3 regions of the Arthrobacter sp. 05T442 genome follow, and region 3 is predicted to be linked to each of the others. Evidence: riboswitches for the same ligand, from Rfam matches in the RefSeq annotation. Region 3 holds a riboswitch; each other region holds the start of a gene.
What was found. A riboswitch is a leader RNA that binds a small molecule or an ion and turns the genes downstream of it on or off. The one in region 3 is predicted to bind S-adenosylmethionine.

Region 1 (5,786 bases), on a different contig from region 3:
CTTCGACGAAGGCATGATCTACTTCGACGCCCGGCTGTGCCGGCACCATCCCACCGTGGAAATCAGGGTGGCCGACGTGTGCCTCGGGGCCGAGGACACGGCACTGATCGCGGTCCTGGTGCGCGCGCTCGTGGAATCGGCAAGCCGGGAGTGGAACGACGGCGTCGAGCCCGCCCCCGTGCCCACCGTTCTCCTGCGGATGGCCGCCTGGCAGGCGAGCAACTGCGGTGTGGCCGGGCAGCTGCTGGATTTCGGCAGCTTCCGGCCCGCCCCTGCCCGGGAGGTCGTCGAAGCGCTCGTGGACTACGTGGCCCCGGTGCTGGCAGAGCAGGGCGAACTCCCCCTGGTACGCGCGGGCGTGAAGCGGATCCTCGAGCAGGGCACCGGTTCCCAGGCACAGCGCCGCCAGTTCAGCGATGCCGGGCTGGCCGGCGTCGTTGCCCACGCGGTCAACGTGACAACGCAGCAGGGCATTGGGAAGGCAGTTCCGGCTAGATCTGCTTGAGCGCCTGCCCGAGGTCGCGGATGAGGTCCTCGACGTCTTCCAGGCCCACGGACAGCCGCACTACGCCGTCACTCAGTCCGATCGACGCCCGGCCTTCCGGGCCCATGGCGCGGTGGGTCGTCGTCGCCGGGTGCGTGATGAGGGACTTCGAATCACCCAGGTTGTTGGAGATGTCGATGATCCGCAGCGCATCCAGGAGGGCGAAGGCTGCCTCTTTCGCGGAGCGCCCTGGCGAGGGGCAAAGCTCCAGCGTGAGCACGGTGCCGCCGGCCTTCATCTGCTTCGCGGCGAGCTCGTACTGCGGGTGGGACTGCAGCAGCGGATACTTGACCCAACTGACGGCGGGCTGCTCTTCCAGCCATTGGGCCAGGCGCAGCGCCGACGCCGAGGAGTGGTTGACGCGCAGCGCCATGGTTTCCAGGCCCTTGGCCAGGACCCAGGCGTTGAAGGCGGACAGTGCCGGACCGGTGTGCCGCATGAGCTGCTTGACGGGCCCGTCCACGAACTCCTTGGTTCCCAGGATGGCACCGCCCAGGACCCGGCCCTGCCCGTCAATGTGCTTGGTGCCGGAGTAGACGATCACGTCCGCGCCGAGGTCTCCGCAGCGCTGCAGGAGGGGAGTGGCGAAGACGTTGTCGACGACGACGGTGGCTCCCGCGGCGTGCGCGAGTTCGCTCACCGCGGCGATGTCGACGATTTCCTGCATCGGGTTCGACGGCGACTCGAAGAAGACCGCCGTCGTCGGCTTGGACAACGCGGTCCGCCACTGGTCCAGGTCCGGGCCGTCGACGAAGACCGTCTCCACGCCCCAGCGGGGCAGGATCTCGTTGAGGATCACGAAGCAGGAGCCGAAGAGCGAGCGGGCCGCGACCACACGGTCACCGGCCCCGAGCAGCGCGCCGAGAGCGGTGAAGACGGCTGACATGCCCGATGCCGTGGCGAAGCATGCCTCGGTGCCTTCGAGCAGCCGGAGCCGTTCCTGGAAGGTCGCGACCGAGGGGTTGCCGTAGCGGGAGTAGACGAAGCGGTCGTCCTCGCCGGTGAATGCGCGCTCGGCGGCGGCGGCGGATTCGTAGACAAATCCGGAGTTCAGGAAGATCGGTTCGGTGGTTTCCTGGAAGCCGGTGCGGTCAAGGCCGCCGCGGACAGCCTGGGTGTCGGGGCTCCAGCCGGCGGCGTCGGGGTTGAAAGTCACTTATTTCTTTCCAATGCTGGTGGGCAGGCCGCGGTTCTTCCAGCCGTTGACGGTCCGGTCGCCGTAGCGGTCCGGTTCGCCTTCGAAGCCTTCGAGGACGTTGTACGAGGTGTACCCGGCCTGCGTGGCTGCGGTCGCGGCAGCGATGGAGCGGGCCCCGGAGCGGCAGAGGAACACGAGTTCGACGGCGGTGTCCTCCGGCACCCGCGCCTTCAGTTCGGCGATGAACCGCGAATTGGGGATGCCGCCGGCAAGGTTCCACTGGATGAACAGGGTGCCGTTTGGCTGTTCGGTCGCGGTCGCGGCCGCGGTTTCCGGGATGCCGATGTGGGCCCATTCGGCCTCCGTGCGGACGTCCACCAGGATGGCGCCGTCCTGCAGCTTGGCCCAGGCCTCCTGCGGACTAAGGTCTCCGGCGTAGCTCATGCGTGGCCCTCGAAGGCGTCTTCCGAGCCGAAACCGTCGCTCTCCAGATCATCCACAGCGCTGGCGACGGCGGCGTCCGCGCTGGCGATGGCGGCCGGCAGGACGACGGCCTGCGCCACGATCACGGTACTGCCGTTGAAGGTGGCGGAGGCGCTTCCATGCAGGACGTAGCCGTCGGCCAGTGCGGCCGAGACACGCTCGCAGAAGGCGCGGTCATCGGGGCCGGTGAACAGCCGGTAGGCCAGTTTTTCCTCCGCGGCCGTTTCGGGTGCGGCGGGAGGTGCCGCTGGGGTGGACGCGTCAGGCATGACGGATCTCCTTCTTTCACGCTTGCAGATCGAATGGTCGATGATGCCGAGTCTTCACCTGAGGCACCCCGCCGTGGGAGGAGGGTTGCCGACCGGCCAGTCAGGGCTTGACGCCGGTTCTCATTACTCCCCAAAAACGTAACACTTACTTCTCCGGCCCGCACCGCCGCCGTCGTCATGTTAAGTAACCGGCCCGCCCGCGGCGCTCAGTGTCCCTGGACGGTTCGGGGCCCGGCGGTCAAAGACAAGGCGCCGTAGTGCCACAAGAGAGGTATTACCTGTGCGGGATTCCGGTTCCGGCCCGACAGTTCGAGTGGTGCCTACTCGGGCGTTCCCCCGGGCCGCTCGCATTTACTGGGAGTGCACGTTCGGTTAGCTCCCGTCCGCCCGCTCAGCACCGAAATGGAGAAACTCTGATGCCCCGCATCCTCGTCACCGGCATCGGCGGGCCCGCGGGCCGCGCCGTCGCCGCCCAGCTCAGGGCCCGGGGCTTTCCGGTCCTCGGCACAGACTTCCGTGACCTTCCCGCCGAGGCCGGCCTCACCGTCGTGGCGGTCCCTCCCGCCACCGATCCGGAAAGGATTTCGGCGCTGCGCCGGCTCATTGCCAGCGAGAAGATCGACCTGGTGATCCCGACGCTCAGCGAGGAACTTCCGCATATCGCGGCAGCCCGTGCCGGGTTCGGGGCGGACGTGCGCGTCATCATCGGGGACCCCGGCCCGGTGGCCCTCGCCAACGACAAGCTCTTCACCGCGTGGCAACTCCGGCAGGGAGGCGTCCCCGTCCCCCGCTTCGGCGTCCCCGGTGATTTCGCCGACGCAGGCGCCGCGATGGCCGCGCTCGGCGGCCCTGTCGTGATCAGGCCGCGGGTCTGCCGCGGCGGGCGCGGGGTGATCGTCGTCGACGGCACCACCGGCGTGGATTGGGCCAGCCTTCCGGAAGGGCAGATTGTCCAGGAGTTCATCCCTGGCGCCGAGTACGGGCCCATGGTCTTCGGCACGCCCGCGCACAACAGCACGGCGCCGTTCGCCATCGTCGTCGAAAAGACCGAACTGGCCCACGGCAACGCGGTGTCCGCCCGCCGTTTGGGAACGGGAGAGTCCATGGATGTGGGCAATGTGGCGATGGCTGCCGTCCGGGCTCTCGGTCTGGCCGGCCCGGTCGATGTCGATGTCCGACGACGCGGGGACGGGACCCCGGTGGTGCTTGCGGTGACCGCCCGCTTCGGCGCGAACAGCGAAGCTGCTCCCGAACTCCTCGATGCCGTCCTGGCGTCGTTCACGCTTCCCTCTTTCAACCCGGCATCGTTCCGGCCAGGCGCGGGAGCCTACGCCAGTGTCCTGGTTTGAACCAGCCGTCCCGGGGGCATTGTTCCTGCTTTTGCTCCTCGGCTTGCCGATCCTCGTGTTCGGTCTCGTGAAGCTCCTGATCCTGCCGTTGGCGGTCTGGTTCGAAGTCCGGGCCTCCCGTCGGCGGCGCCGCGGTGTGCCAACTCTCCTGGATGAGTGGCCCAGCGTCTCGATCATTGTCCCGGCCTACAACGAGGCAAGAGTCATTGAGGACTGCGTTCGGTCCATCCAGCTCACCCGGTACGACCGGTACGACGTCATCCTCGTGGACGACGGTTCCACCGACAACACCGCCGGGCTGATGCAACGCCTCGCGGCAGCCGATCCGCGGATCACCGTCCTGACGCAGGCCAACGCCGGCAAGGGGGCCGCCCTTAACCTGGGCATCCGCAACGCCACCGGCGACGTCCTCATGTTCGCTGATGCGGACGGGATCTTCTCCGCCCGCACGGTCCTCCGGATGCTCCGGGGCTTCGAGGACAAGCGCACCGGCGCTGTCTGCGGCGACGACAGGGCGGTGAATCTGAACCGGGTGCAAACCCGGGTTCCGGCCTTCACCAGCCACATCGAAATCGGCATGGTCCGGCGCGCGCTGGCGCTGATCGGCGGCCTTCCCGTCGTCTCCGGCCACATCGGGGCGTTCCGCCGCGCGGTCATCGAGGACATCGGGCCGTTACGGGAAGACATGGTGGGGGAGGACCTGGAACTGACCTGGAGGGTGCACAAGGCCGGCTACCGGGTGGTCTTCGCCCCGCGTGCCCTCGTCTATGCGGAGTCGCCGTTGACCATCGGCGCACTCTGGCGGCACCGTGTCCGGCGGGCCCGTGGCCTGCTGCAAACCATGGGTGCCCACACGGGGATGATCGGCAACCCCCGCCACGGCCGGTTCGGGACGTACCTGCTGTTCACTGCCGTGACGATGGTGGTCTTCCCGGTTGCCCAGCTCCTGGCTCTTCCCTATCTGGCGTTCCTGCTCGCCCTCGGCCGCAGTCCGCTGGAGGCCGAGGTGTGGGGTTTCCTTGGCTGGACCGGGCTCTTCGTCACAGTCGTCCTCTCCGTGTTTGCGCTGGGCATGAACCGGGCGCGGAATTACCTGCGTCACGTATGGGCGCTCCCGCTCATTCCGTGCTACCCGGTGTTCACGGGCCTGACGATGGTCGCAGCGCTGGCCCAGGAACTCCGCGGCAAGGAAGCGCTGTGGAACAAGCTGGCCCGCAACGGCGCCGTCAGCGTCGAGGGTCTGGCACGGTTGCAGCGACCACTGGATACCGGGACTGGGGATGGGCGCCTTAAATGACTGCCCCGCGTTGCTTAGGGGTGGGGCGGGGGTGGATGCCGGCGTTATTGGACCGTGGCGAAGAGCGCGTCGAGCTCCGCCGTCAGCTGCCTGCGCAGCGCCGGGGTGCCGATTTCCTGGCCGTCGATGTGATTGACGGGCGCCAGGAGCCGGATGCTTGAGATCAGCCACACGGCGTCGGCGTCCATCAGGTCCTTGGGTTCCAGGGGTCCGTAGCCCAGTTCCCAGCCGGCTGCCTTGGCTGCAGTGAACAAGGCACCCTGGGACGTTCCCGGCAGGATGCCGCTGTCCAGCTGGGGTGTGATGAGCCTCCGGACCGTGCGGACGCCGCCGGCGCCGTCGTCGGAGGATTCCAGATGCGCCAGCAGCACGGTCGACGTCGGGCCCTCCAGGACCCGTCCGTCCGAGGAGGTGAAGATGACGTCGTCGGCGCCGTGCTTGTGGGCGTATCGCAGGGCCGCCATGTTCACGGCATAGGAGAGCGTCTTGGCGCCGAGCAGGAGCCACGGGGCGCGCTCGCCGATGTCGCTGTCGTAGCCGCGGTCCAGCAGGATCACGTCGATCCCGGTCTCCCGCTGGCGCCTGCCGGCAGCCGGGGGCGGGGATGCCTGGACCCAGCAGGTGGGAGCCGACGCGCCCTCGACCCCGCGGCTGGCCAGCAGCTTCACGACGACTTCATCCGTGCCCGCTTCTGTGTTCGCGTCCA
Region 2 (5,786 bases), on a different contig from region 3:
AAGGAGTAGATGACCTTGACGTAGTCCTCGATCGAGGAGGAGGGCGTACTGGTCTTCACAGAGCCAAGCCTACCGTCAGCCGCGCCCGGCGAACGTGAGCCACAGCAGGACCAGATTCAGGGCCACCACCAGCACGACGCTGATGATGGCTGCGATCCGAAGGACCGGACCGTCCGCGAAACCGCCCATCAGGGTCTTGTTGCTGGTCAGGACAACCAGGGGAACGAGGACAAAGGGGATGCCGAAGCTCAGGACCACCTGGCTTAGGATGAGTCCCCACGTGGGATCGAAACCGACGGCCAGCAGCACGATGGCCGGGATCAGCGTGACAACGCGGCGGGTCATCACAGGGACGCGGACCTTGAGCAGGCCCTGCATGATGGTCCCGCCGGCGTAGCAGCCCACCGAGGTTGATGCCAGGCCTGAGGCGAGCAGCCCCACGGCAAAGACGACGCCGACGACGGGGCCAAGGTTCGCCGAAATGGCCGCGTGGGCGCCCTCTATGGTGTCTGTCCCTGCCTCGCCGCCCAGCGTCGATGCCGCCAGCAACAGCATCCCGATGTTCACGATGCCTGCAATGGCGAGGGCGGCCACGACGTCGAACCGGGTGGCCCGGACAAGGCGCGCGATGGCGGGGACCGGGATGTGCCCGTGCTCGTCCGGGCGGTGCCGGTCCCGGGAGAGAGCAGAGTGGACGTAGATAGCGTGCGGCATCACGGTGGCGCCGAGCATGCTGGCCGCCAGCAGGACCGTGTCCGGGCCCTGGAATCCCGGTACGAGTCCGGCCAGGGCGCCGCCGGGATCGGGCGGGCTGATGAACAGGCCGGCCAGGAATCCGATCGTGATGATGCCCAGCAGGAACATGATGATGAACTCGAACGTCCGCTGCTTTTCCCTGCTTTGGACCGCGAGGAGCAGCATCGAGACGGCGCCGACGATGACGGCTCCGAGGGGGAGGGGGAGGCCGAAGAGCAGATGCAGTGCGATCGCCCCGCCCACCACCTCGGCCAGGTCGGTGGCGGCGGCGACGATTTCAGCCTGCAGCCAGAAGGCCCGACGCCAGAAGGGCTTGAGCCGCTGGCCGAGGATTTCCGGCAGGCTCTTGCCGGTGACGATCCCGAGCTTCGCGGACTGGTACTGGACCAGCACGGCCATGACGTTGGCCACGACCAGGACCCACACGAGCAGGTAGCCGTACTTCGCTCCGGCCGTGAGATTGGCCGCGACATTCCCCGGGTCCACGTAGGCGATGGATGCCACGAACGCCGGTCCCAGCAGTCCAAGCAATGCCCTGCGCGCACCCGGGTGCTTCCGCGTGGGTATGCCGTGCGGCGTCGGTTCGTGTCCTGTTACATCCAGCACTGCCAGCTCCCGTGATTCGTCGCGTCCGCGTTGACACGACGGGTGGTTCCGGCCGGCACCAGGGCCGGGATCCAGGTTTTTTGCATGCCTACATATAAGAGTTAGGCATACCGAAACAATAAGCCCCGGGCGCGGTGCATGCAATGCGGCAGGCGCGGACCCGGGTCAGAGTCAACGCCGGTGCGGCAGCCGGGTCAGGCCCGGACCGCCCGCCAGGTCTGCGTCAGGTACGGCAGGCTGAGGATCTCGCCGGGGGCATGGGCCAAATGCTCCTGCAGGTACCAGTCCAGGTTTCCCATGACTTTGGACCGGGTGGCCTCCGTTGCTGCCAGATAGTAGCTGCGGGTCTTGGCCAGTTCCTTGATGTCCTCCGGGGTCACGGAATCTTCCCAGCGGGTCAGCTGGCTGGCCAGGCCGGTGAACTCCGGGCCCACGGTCGGCGTAAAGTGCGGTTTGTGGACGTCCCCTGCATGCATGATGCGCGAGAGCCGGTGCACCCAGGGAACCGAGGTGTCCAGCTGGTTCCAGACCAGCCCCAGGACACCACGGGGCCGGAGGACCCGGGCGATCTCCGTGCTGGCCGGAAGGGGATCACACCAGTGCCAGGCCTGGGCCACCGTGACAAGGTCGAAGGCTTCAGCCTCGAGTCCGGTGTCCTCCGCCGTTCCCACGACGGCGGGGACCCCCGGCAGCGTCCGGCGCAGTTGTTCCAGCATGTCCGCCGAGGGATCGACCGCGACCGTGTGCAGTCCACGATCGATCAGCAGCGCGGTGAACTTGCCGGTTCCGGCGCCGATGTCCGCGGCATTCCGCGCCCCGGCCGGGATCAGCCAGTCTGCGGATTCGCCAGGGTAGCCCGGGCGGACACGCTCGTAGTGTTCCCCGCCGTCCTGGAAGCTTTGCCCGAGCTCCTGGCGCCGCCCGCTGTGGAGTTTGGGTCCGTTGTGGAGCCTGGGGCCGCCGCGTGCCACGTGCGATCTCCTTCGGGAAAGTCCTGGTGTTGTGGATACCCTTCGAATTTACCGCACTCGCGCTGGCCTTCAGGGCGAGGTCTTCAGTGACTGGCCTTCGGCGCCTGGCCGCCAGGGCCTAGTCTTCAGTACACGGCGCCGCGCCTGCGGTGCCGGGTGTGTTCGGCGCCCAGTGCGGGTAGCTGCGGGTGTCGTTCGCCGGCACCCACCGGCCGGCGTCCACCACGTAGTCCCAGCCAAGTCCGGTCTGCCGGAGTCGTTCGATGCCGGCCAGCAGCCGCTGTGCATCCTCCAGCCGTGAGCCGAGGCCGAAGCTGGCCCGCAGGGAGCCGGCGGGCAGGCCGAGCCGTTTGAGCAGCGGGTGGGCGCAGAAGCGGCCGTCGCGCAGGCCGATGCCGTGTTCGGCCGAGAGATAGGCGGCCACGAGGCCGGCGTCGTAGCCTTCGACCGAGAAATTGACGACGCCGATGGTGCCGGTGCCCTCCCCGTCGCCATCTGCAGTGGTGTCTGTGAAGATGTGGTGGACGCTCACGCCGTCGATGCCCTGGAGCCCGTCGACAAGGAAAGCGCGGATGGCGTTCTCATGGGCGTGCCACTGCTCCTGGTCCAGGGCGGCGATCACTTCCGTGGCGCGGGCCAGCGTCGCCGCGCCCAGGACGTTGGGGGATCCGCCTTCGTGCCGTGCGGGGCCGGTGGTCCAGCTGACCGAATCGAGCCGTGCGTCACGGACGGCGCCGCCGCCGGCCAGGTGCGGGGTGCCGGCGTCGAGCCAGTCGGGGCGTCCCACCAGGACGCCCGCACCGAACGGCGCGTACAGCTTGTGGCCGGAGAAGGCGACGTAGTCGACGTCGTCGGCGGCGATATCGATCCGCCGGTGCGGCGCCAGCTGGGCGGCGTCGACGACGATCCTCGCCCCGAACTCGTGCGCCAGGGCGGCCAGTTTCCGGACGGGCAGGATTTCCCCGGTGACGTTGGAGGCTCCAGTCACGGCAAGCAGGCTGATGCCCCCGTGCGCCAGTTCCCCGCGCAGCTTCTCCACCGTGGCCGTGAGGGTGGGGGCCGCGACGACACTGCGGTGGGGCACGCTCTGCCACGGCAGGAGGTTGGCGTGGTGTTCGATGTCGAGGTAGAGCACCTCGCCGGTGTGCCGGCCCCCGCTCACGGGCAGGCATCCGGCCAGCAGGTTGAGGGAGTCGGTGGTGTTCCGGGTGAAGATGACGGAGTCATCGGCGCGGCCGCCGACGAAGTCCCGCACGATGCTCCGGGCGTTCTCGTATACCGACGTGCTGATCTGGGAGGCGTAGCCAGCGCCGCGGTGCACGCTCGCATAGAACGGCAGGATCTCGTTCAGGTAGGCAGAGACCACGGACAGGGCGGGGGCCGAGGCGCCGTAGTCCAGATTGGCGTAGCGGACGTGTCCGCCGTTGATCAGCGGAGCCTGGATCTCTGCACCTGTTACCGCGGAGAGCGGCCGGCGGGCGATGGCGAACCGTGCGTCGGAGTCCGCACCGGACAGCAGAACGTCGGGGCGGCCGGCCTGGGAGCCTGCTGTGGCACGGATGGCGGCGGGAAAAGTGGCAGTTGTCATGGGACCTCGCTCGAAAAGGACCCCACGCACCGGGGATCCGCGCTTGCCGGGTCCGTACCGGACCGGCCAGGTCGTCACCCGGGGCACCCCACCGCGAATGGAGGGTTGCCGGCCAGCAAACCGGGGTTTTGCGCTGGCACTCGTGACCTGCTTCGAGCCTAGGACATCCGCGCAGCCGGGGAAAAGGCCCGGCGCCAATGTGAAGCGCTTTGTTACGGGACGGGCGCTTAGAGGAGGTCGTCCAGGCCCGGGTTGAGGCGCTTCAGGACTTCTGAGTGGAGGATCGAGTTTGTTGCCAGGGCGTTGCCGCCGAACGGGCCGTCTTCGCCTTCCAGGGACGTGAAGCGGCCGCCGGCTTCGGTCACGATCGGCACCAGGGCGGCCATGTCGTAGAGGTTCAGCTCCGGCTCGCAGGCGATGTCGACCGCGCCCTCGGCCACCAGGCAGTAGGACCAGAAATCGCCGTAGGCCCGGGTGCGCCAGACTTCTTCGGTGAGGCCCAGGAACTCGTCCAGGTTGCCGCGCTGCTTCCAGCCGGTCAGGCTCGAGTAGGACAGTGAGGCGTCCGAGAGCTCGGAGACGTTGGACACCCGCAGCCGGGTGGCCGCAGCAAGTGATCGGCCCGTGTAGGCGCCGGCACCCTTGGCCGCCCACCAGCGCTTCCCCAGTGCCGGGGCGCTGACGACGCCGACGACCGGTTCGCCCTCGTCCACGAGGGCGATCAGGGTGGCCCAGACCGGGACGCCACGGACAAAGTTCTTGGTGCCGTCGATCGGGTCGATGATCCAGCGGCGGGAGCCATGGCCGGAACTGCCGAATTCCTCGCCGAGGACGGCGTCGCGGGGGCGGGAACGGGACAGCTGGCCCCGGATGGCCTCCTCCGCGGATTTGTCGGCGTCGGTCACAGGCGTGAGGTCGGGCTTCGTCTCTATCCGAAGGTCGAGCGCCTTGAAGCGGCTCATGGTCTGGGAATCTACGGAATCTGCCAGTACATGGGCAAGGCGCAGGTCATCGTTGTAGCTCGAAGCGGGTTGACTCATGGTTCCAAACTACCGCCAAAGCGGGCCGGCAGGCGGTAGGCCACGTCGCGGCGCCGCAGGCCGGGGGACCGGCAGCCCGGCCGTAGGCCCTACGAGACGGTGCCCAGTTCCTTGACGTCCTGGGCTTCCATCCGCGGGTCCGTCCCCAACAGCCGGCGCAGGGAGGCGAGCCGGGCCGGGCCGGAGGCTCCCGCGTGGCCGGCGGCCACCCAGGCGTCGACCCCGCAGTTGACGGCGGTGGAATCGTGCTTGCAGCCACGCTCGCAGTCATCGGTTCCCGGCTCGAGGTCGGGGAAGGAGCGCAGGATCCGGTCCGGATCCACATGGGCCAGGCCGAAGGACCGGATGCCGGGGGTGTCGATGATCCAGCTGCCGGCCGGGGCATCGTTGACTTTCAGGGCCAGCGCCGAGGAGGAGGTGTGGCGTCCGCGGCCGGTCACCGCATTGACGCCGCCGGTGGCCCGCTCGGCTCCCGTGAGCGCGTTGACCATGGTGGACTTGCCGACGCCGGAGTGGCCCAGCATGACAGTGACCTTGCCGTCGAGGTAGCCGCGCAGCTGGGACACCGCGTCCTTGTCCAGCCGCGCGGAGAGTCCGTCGTCCGAGCGGGCGTCGATGCCGGACGCAGCCGAATCCGCCGTCTTGGAGATGATCACCGGGAAGTCGAGGTGCCGGTAGTTGGACAACAGCTCCGCGGGGTCCTTGACGTCAGCCTTGGTGACGAGCAGCAGCGGTGCGATGCCGGCATCGTAGGCGGCCACGAGGGCCCGGTCGATGAAGCCTGTCCGCGGCTCCGGATTGGCCGCAGCGACCACCACCACGAGC
Region 3 (5,786 bases):
CCACGAGGCTGTCCGGGCGGCCACCTACGGGGGCGCGCTGGCTCTCGGCCGGGAGTCCGGGAACGACGTCGACGGCGAACGCGCCGTGGGCTCGATCGCCGTCGGGCACCGCGCGGACCTGCACCTGCTCAACGCACCGTCCGCCACACACCTGGCCTACCGGCCCGGCATCCCGCTGACCCACGCCGTGTGGCGGGCAGGCGTCCCCCAGCGCATGAGGTGACCCCCCTGCACCCAGGCAGGCGGGCAGCCGGCCCTGCGGGACGCAGCCGCGCTAGAAGAACATGGGCGGCGCGTCCAGGACGGTCTCGTCCACGCGGCGCTCCTCCCACTGGGTGAATGCCTTGTCCAGCTCATACTTGCCGCGGGCCGTCCGCAGGAGCGTCCGGACCTCGGCGTTGTCCGGGTTGTTGAGGGATTCGAAGTATTCCACGGACCAGTGGAACCAGCGCATGCAGAAGAGGCGCATGGTCAGCCCGTGGGTCACGAACAGCGCATTCGGGGCGTAGTTCGGTTTGGACCAGTGCCGGTAGAGGGTCTCCATGAACGAGGAAATCCTGTCGTAGACATCGGAGCCGGACTCGCCTTCGCGGAAGCGGTAGAAGAAATGGCCGTAGGCGTTGCGGAGTTCCTTCTGGTCCTCGATGTCACCGGCGATCTGGAAATTGGCCCAGTCCTGCTCCCGCAGCCGCGGCTCCTCAATCACCCGCTCCACCAGCGGACCCAGGTTGAGGGCCTCGAGGGTCTGGTAGGCCCGGAGGTACGGGGAGACATAGACGCACGCCTGGCGGCCGTCCAGCTGCCGCCGCACTTCCTCGCCGGCCGCCCGGGCCTGCTCCACTCCCAGCGGGGTCAACGGGATCCGGTAATCCGGCACCCTGTTGTAGATCGACGTGTCGGCATTGGCCGCGGACTGGCCATGGCGGATCAGAATGATTTTCCCGGGCGCGCTCATAAGCCCCAGCATAGTTCCGGGCGCGCGGCCCGCCCGGGACGTGTGGCGGCATCAGGAAACTTTCGGCAAGTGCAGGCAAGATAGGACCATGTTGGTTCCCTCCCGCCGCCGGCTGCGGATCGAAGTGTGGATTGTCCTGGGGCTCTCGCTGGGCCAGTCCGCGGTCTATTCCGTGGTGCAGTTGCTGGACAAGATGACCAAGGCGCCGCTGGCGCAGGGGACGTCCACGCTGAACCGCTCGCAGAGCACCCGCGAATACTTCGACCTCACCTACCAACTGCTGGACATCGTCTTCGCCCTGGTCCCGGTGGTCCTGGTGATCTACTTCCTGACGGAGCACCGTCCGGCCGGCGAGCACGGCACCTCGGCGTTCCGGAAGCTCGGCTTCAACTTCGCCAGGCCCGGCAAGGACCTGCTGCAGGGTGTGGGACTCGCCGCCATGATCGGGGTTCCCTCGCTGGGCCTCTACGCCGCCGGGCGGGCGCTCGGCATCACGACGGCGATCATCCCGAGTGCGCTTGACTCCTACTGGTGGACGGTGCCGGTGCTGGTCCTGTCCGCAGTCAGGCACGGCATCGTGGAGGAAGTGATCGTGGTGGGCTACCTGCTGGACCGGTTCGGCAAGTTCGGCTGGAGCATGCCCGTGGCGATCTTCGCCAGTTCCATGCTGCGCGGCAGCTATCACCTGTACCAGGGCTTCGGACCGTTCATCGGCAACGCCATCATGGGCGTCATCTTCGCCCTCATTTACACCCGGACCCGCCGTGTGATGCCGCTCGTGATCGCCCACGCCATCCTGGACACGGTGGCGTTCGTCGGCTTCAGCCTCTTCGGCAAGGCGATCGGCCTGGGCTGAGCCCCGCCAAACCAACGCGGGGTCATTTAAGGCCCATCCGGAGCCCCCGGACGGGCGGTAAGTGACCCCGAGTTGCTTAAGAAATATCGGCCGCCATCGATGGGTGACGTCATTGACACCCGCTGATGGCGGCCGAAGTGCGGGGCGGTCAGGGCCTCAGATGGTGACGGCTCCGGAGGCTGTTTCGAAGGTGACAGAGAGGATGCCGGGGGTGCCGTGCGGCGCGATCCAGTTCACGGCCACGTCTTCCAGCGGCTTCTCGACGGGTTCGCCGAGCCATTCGGTGACCCGTGCTGCCGAGCCGGCAATGGTCAGGGCCGACATCTTGACGTTGCTCTCGTAGGCGTTGGAGGGGTGAAGCGCCGGATCGCCCTCCCACTTGAGCATGTAGGGCACCTGGGGGTCGGCGATGAGTCCGAGGATGCCGATCTGCTTCCAGACCAGCTCGCGGCCGTCCGGGAACTTCCGGTTGCCGTTGGCGGCGGCGCGGCCCAGCCGCTCCTCGAAGGGGGCGAGGTCGTCGACCTCGACGCACCAGCCCATCCAGCCGCCGCCCGCTTCGGAGCGTGCACGGACTGCCTGGCCGAACGGGGCCTTGTCCGACGCCGGGTGGTTCAGGACCTCCACGACTTCCAGGTACTTGTGTCCCGCGAGCGGGATGATCATGTTGCGGGTCCCGAATCGGGGGTGCACTCCGCCCTTCACGGCTTCGACGCCGAGGGCAGTTGCGATTCGTTCGGTGGTGGCTGCCAAGCCATCGTGTTCACAGGCGTAAGAGACGTGATCCATGCGCATGCCCTCATCTTGGCACTTTGTGATGGAGCTCTCAGCTTAGGGTCCCCTAACCGTGGTGGGATGTCATTCGGGGTCCCTGTGCGGCGCGCCCGCTGGTGCCCCCAGCGCGCGGGTTCCAGTTCCCTGGGGCGCGGCCACAGCGCCCGTCATCTTCATTTTCGTCACAAAGCTATCCAGCGCCGGACGGGTCTTCCTAGACTGATGCCAGGTCATGAGTGCCAGCACACAGCCCCGGCTTGCTGGCCGGCAACCCTCGTATCGCGGTGGGGTGCCCCGGGTGAAGACCTGGCCGTCCGGCGCCCGCCGGAGGGCAAGCGCGGCGCCTGTGCCGTCCCGGACCGATGGTCCCGGGGGCGGGCTGTGCCCGGTTACTTGAGGAGCTCTCCAATGTCCAATGCCTGGTCCTTCGAAACCCGCCAGATCCACGCCGGCCAGGAGCCGGACAGCGCCACCGGCGCCCGGTCCCTGCCCATCTACCAGACGACGTCGTTCGTGTTCCCCAGCGCTGAAAGTGCCGCCAACCGCTTTGCCCTGGCCGAGCTCGCCCCGATCTACACCCGGATCGGCAACCCCACCCAGGATGCCGTAGAGCAGCGCGTGGCCAGTCTGGAAGGAGGACTCGCAGCCCTGCTCCTGAGCTCCGGCCAGGCCGCGGAGACCTTAGCAATCCTCAACGTCGCCGAGGCCGGCGACCACGTGGTGGCGAGCCCCAGCCTTTACGGCGGAACCTATAACCTCCTGGCCCACACTCTGAAGAAGTTCGGCATTTCCGTCACTTTCGTCGAGGACCCCGACAACCTGGCGCAGTGGCGCGGCGCCGTCCGGCCCAACACCAAGCTGTTCTTCGGCGAGGTCGTCTCCAACCCGCGCCAGGACGTGCTGGACATCGAAGGCGTCTCGAAGGTGGCGCACGAGGCGGGCGTGCCGCTGATCGTCGACAACACCCTCTCCACCCCGTACCTGATCCGGCCGATCGAGTGGGGTGCGGACATCGTGGTGCACTCCGCCACCAAGTACCTCGGCGGGCACGGTACTGCGATCGCCGGCGTGATCGTGGACTCCGGCAATTTCGACTTCGGCAAGGACCCCGCGCGGTTCCCAGGCTTCAATACCCCGGACCCCACCTACAACGGCCTCGTCTACGCCCGCGACCTCGGCAAAGACGGCGCCCTGGGCGCCAACCTTTCCTACATCCTCAAGGCCCGGGTCCAGCTGCTGCGCGACCTTGGCTCGGCGGTCTCACCATTCAACGCCTTCCTCATCGCCCAGGGCATCGAAACCCTGAGCCTGCGCGTCGAACGACACGTCGCCAACGCCGTCAGGGTGGCCGAATGGCTGGAGGCGCGGGACGACGTCGAATCCGTCGCCTACGCCGGGCTGCCGTCCAGCCGCTGGTACGAGCGGGGCCGCAAATACGGGCCCAAGGGGACCGGCGCCGTCGTCGCGTTCAACATCGCCGGAGGAGCGGAGGCCGGCAAGCGTTTTGTCGACGCCCTGGAACTGCACTCGCACGTGGCGAACATCGGCGACGTCCGTTCCCTCGTCATCCACCCGGCGTCGACCACGCACAGCCAGCTGACGCCGGAGCAGCAGGAGATCGCCGGCGTCACCCCGGGACTCGTGCGGCTCTCCGTCGGGTTGGAGCACATCGATGACATCATCGCGGACCTCGACGCCGGATTCCGCGCCGCGAAGAGCGCCTAGGGACACCCCGAATTCGCCGGAAACCGTCGACGTCGCCGTAAGGCCCGGGCGAACTCGTCGGTTTCCGGCGGTCTCGGTGTACAGGACGCAGTCCTGTCACATGGAAGTCACAATCTTGGCCATTCCCGCACCGGGTTTCGTAGACTCAGTGGAGGTCATGAGTGCCAGTGACAGCCCCGGCTTGCTGGCCGGCAACCCTCCATTTGCGGCGGGGTGCCCCGGGTGAAGACCTGGCCTGCCGGTCAGCTGACGGCGGGCAAGCGCGAAGTTAGGTCCTCTCATGACGATTGCCGTCACCCGCAGTGGTGTACCCGGAACCAAACCCTCCGAGAACAAGAACGAGCCCGCAGCTCCCGTGCCGCCTGAGGCGGTGGTGGCCGACGCGGCGGTACCCGATGGCACCGTCCGGTACCTCCGGATCGGAGCCCTGGACCTCGAATCCGGCGGCCGGCTGCCGGAAGTGGTCCTGGCCTACGAGACGTGGGGGACCCTGAACGCGGACGCCTCCAACGCGGTGCTGATCGAACACGCCCTCACCGGAGACACCCACGTCACCCGCGGCGCGAGCGAAGAGCCCGGCTGGTGGGAACAGCTCGCCGGCCCGGGCGCTCCCGTGGACACGGACAAGTACTTCGTCGTCTCGATCAACATCCTCGGCGGCTGCTACGGCTCCACCGGGCCTTCGACGCCGGCTCCGGACGGGCGCCCCTGGGGCTCCAGGTTCCCGCTCGCCACCCTCCGGGACACCACCGCGGCCGAGGCCCGGCTGGCGGATGCCCTGGGAATCGGAAGCTGGTACGCGGTGCTGGGCGGATCCCTCGGCGGGGCGCGCGCCCTCGAATGGGCCGTCACGTACCCCGGCCGGGTCCGCCGCTGCGCCGTTATTTCCGTGGGCGCGAGCAGCACGGCAGAGCAGATCGCCTTCGCCCAGGCCCAGACCCTGGCCATCCGGCAGGATCCCAACTTCAACGGCGGCGATTACTACGGCGGCCCGGAACCGGAAGCCGGCTTGGCCCTGGCGCGCCGGATCGCGCACATCACCTACCGCTCCGCCGCGGAACTGGACGGACGGTTCGGCCGGAACGCCCAGGAATCCGAGGCGCCGCTGGAGGCCGGATCGGTGGCCGGCCGCGGCCGCTACCAGGTGGAAAGCTATCTGGACCACCAGGGCAACAAGCTGGTCCGGCGCTTCGACGCCAACAGCTACATCGCCATTACCGAGTCCCTTATGAGCCACGACATCTGCCGCGGACGGGGGGCCCTCGAGGAGGCCCTGGCGCCGGCCACCGCGGAGTTCCTGGTCGCGGCAGTGGACTCGGACCGGCTGTATTTCCCGGCCCAGTCCCGGGAACTCGCCGACGCCCTGCCGGGCGGGGCGGACCTGCACCTGATCGAGGCGCCGATCGGCCATGACGGCTTCCTGACTGAAATCGGCCAGCTGAGCGGGCAGCTCCGCCGGATCTTCTTCGCCTAGAC

Region 1: another riboswitch for S-adenosylmethionine. It lies ahead of AC1DES_RS11980 (DUF1737 domain-containing protein); the one in region 3 lies ahead of metX (homoserine O-acetyltransferase MetX).
Region 2: another riboswitch for S-adenosylmethionine. It lies ahead of AC1DES_RS08700 (aminotransferase class V-fold PLP-dependent enzyme); the one in region 3 lies ahead of metX (homoserine O-acetyltransferase MetX).

Annotation. Positions count from the first base shown of each region.
Region 1 covers NZ_JBFTKM010000011.1:21,999-27,784, forward strand. Annotated here, with positions in the region: gene AC1DES_RS11965 (glutamate--cysteine ligase 2) at 1-505, shown strand, start outside; gene AC1DES_RS11970 (O-succinylhomoserine sulfhydrylase) at 492-1,700, opposite strand; gene AC1DES_RS11975 (rhodanese-like domain-containing protein) at 1,701-2,126, opposite strand; gene AC1DES_RS11980 (DUF1737 domain-containing protein) at 2,123-2,434, opposite strand; SAM riboswitch class IV at 2,448-2,562, opposite strand; gene AC1DES_RS11985 (ATP-grasp domain-containing protein) at 2,851-3,783, shown strand; gene AC1DES_RS11990 (glycosyltransferase family 2 protein) at 3,770-5,080, shown strand; gene AC1DES_RS11995 (aminodeoxychorismate lyase) at 5,125-5,786, opposite strand, start outside.
Region 2 covers NZ_JBFTKM010000006.1:149,442-155,227, forward strand. Annotated here, with positions in the region: gene AC1DES_RS08685 (metal-dependent transcriptional regulator) at 1-59, opposite strand, end outside; gene AC1DES_RS08690 (Nramp family divalent metal transporter) at 76-1,362, opposite strand; gene AC1DES_RS08695 (class I SAM-dependent methyltransferase) at 1,557-2,333, opposite strand; gene AC1DES_RS08700 (aminotransferase class V-fold PLP-dependent enzyme) at 2,452-3,921, opposite strand; SAM riboswitch class IV at 3,956-4,069, opposite strand; gene hisN (histidinol-phosphatase) at 4,149-4,961, opposite strand; gene rsgA (ribosome small subunit-dependent GTPase A) at 5,051-5,786, opposite strand, start outside.
Region 3 covers NZ_JBFTKM010000032.1:13,701-19,486, forward strand. Annotated here, with positions in the region: gene hutI (imidazolonepropionase) at 1-223, shown strand, start outside; gene AC1DES_RS18565 (histidine phosphatase family protein) at 275-955, opposite strand; gene AC1DES_RS18570 (CPBP family intramembrane glutamic endopeptidase) at 1,044-1,811, shown strand; gene AC1DES_RS18575 (VOC family protein) at 1,968-2,606, opposite strand; SAM riboswitch class IV at 2,814-2,929, shown strand; gene AC1DES_RS18580 (bifunctional o-acetylhomoserine/o-acetylserine sulfhydrylase) at 2,994-4,310, shown strand; SAM riboswitch class IV at 4,464-4,579, shown strand; gene metX (homoserine O-acetyltransferase MetX) at 4,591-5,784, shown strand.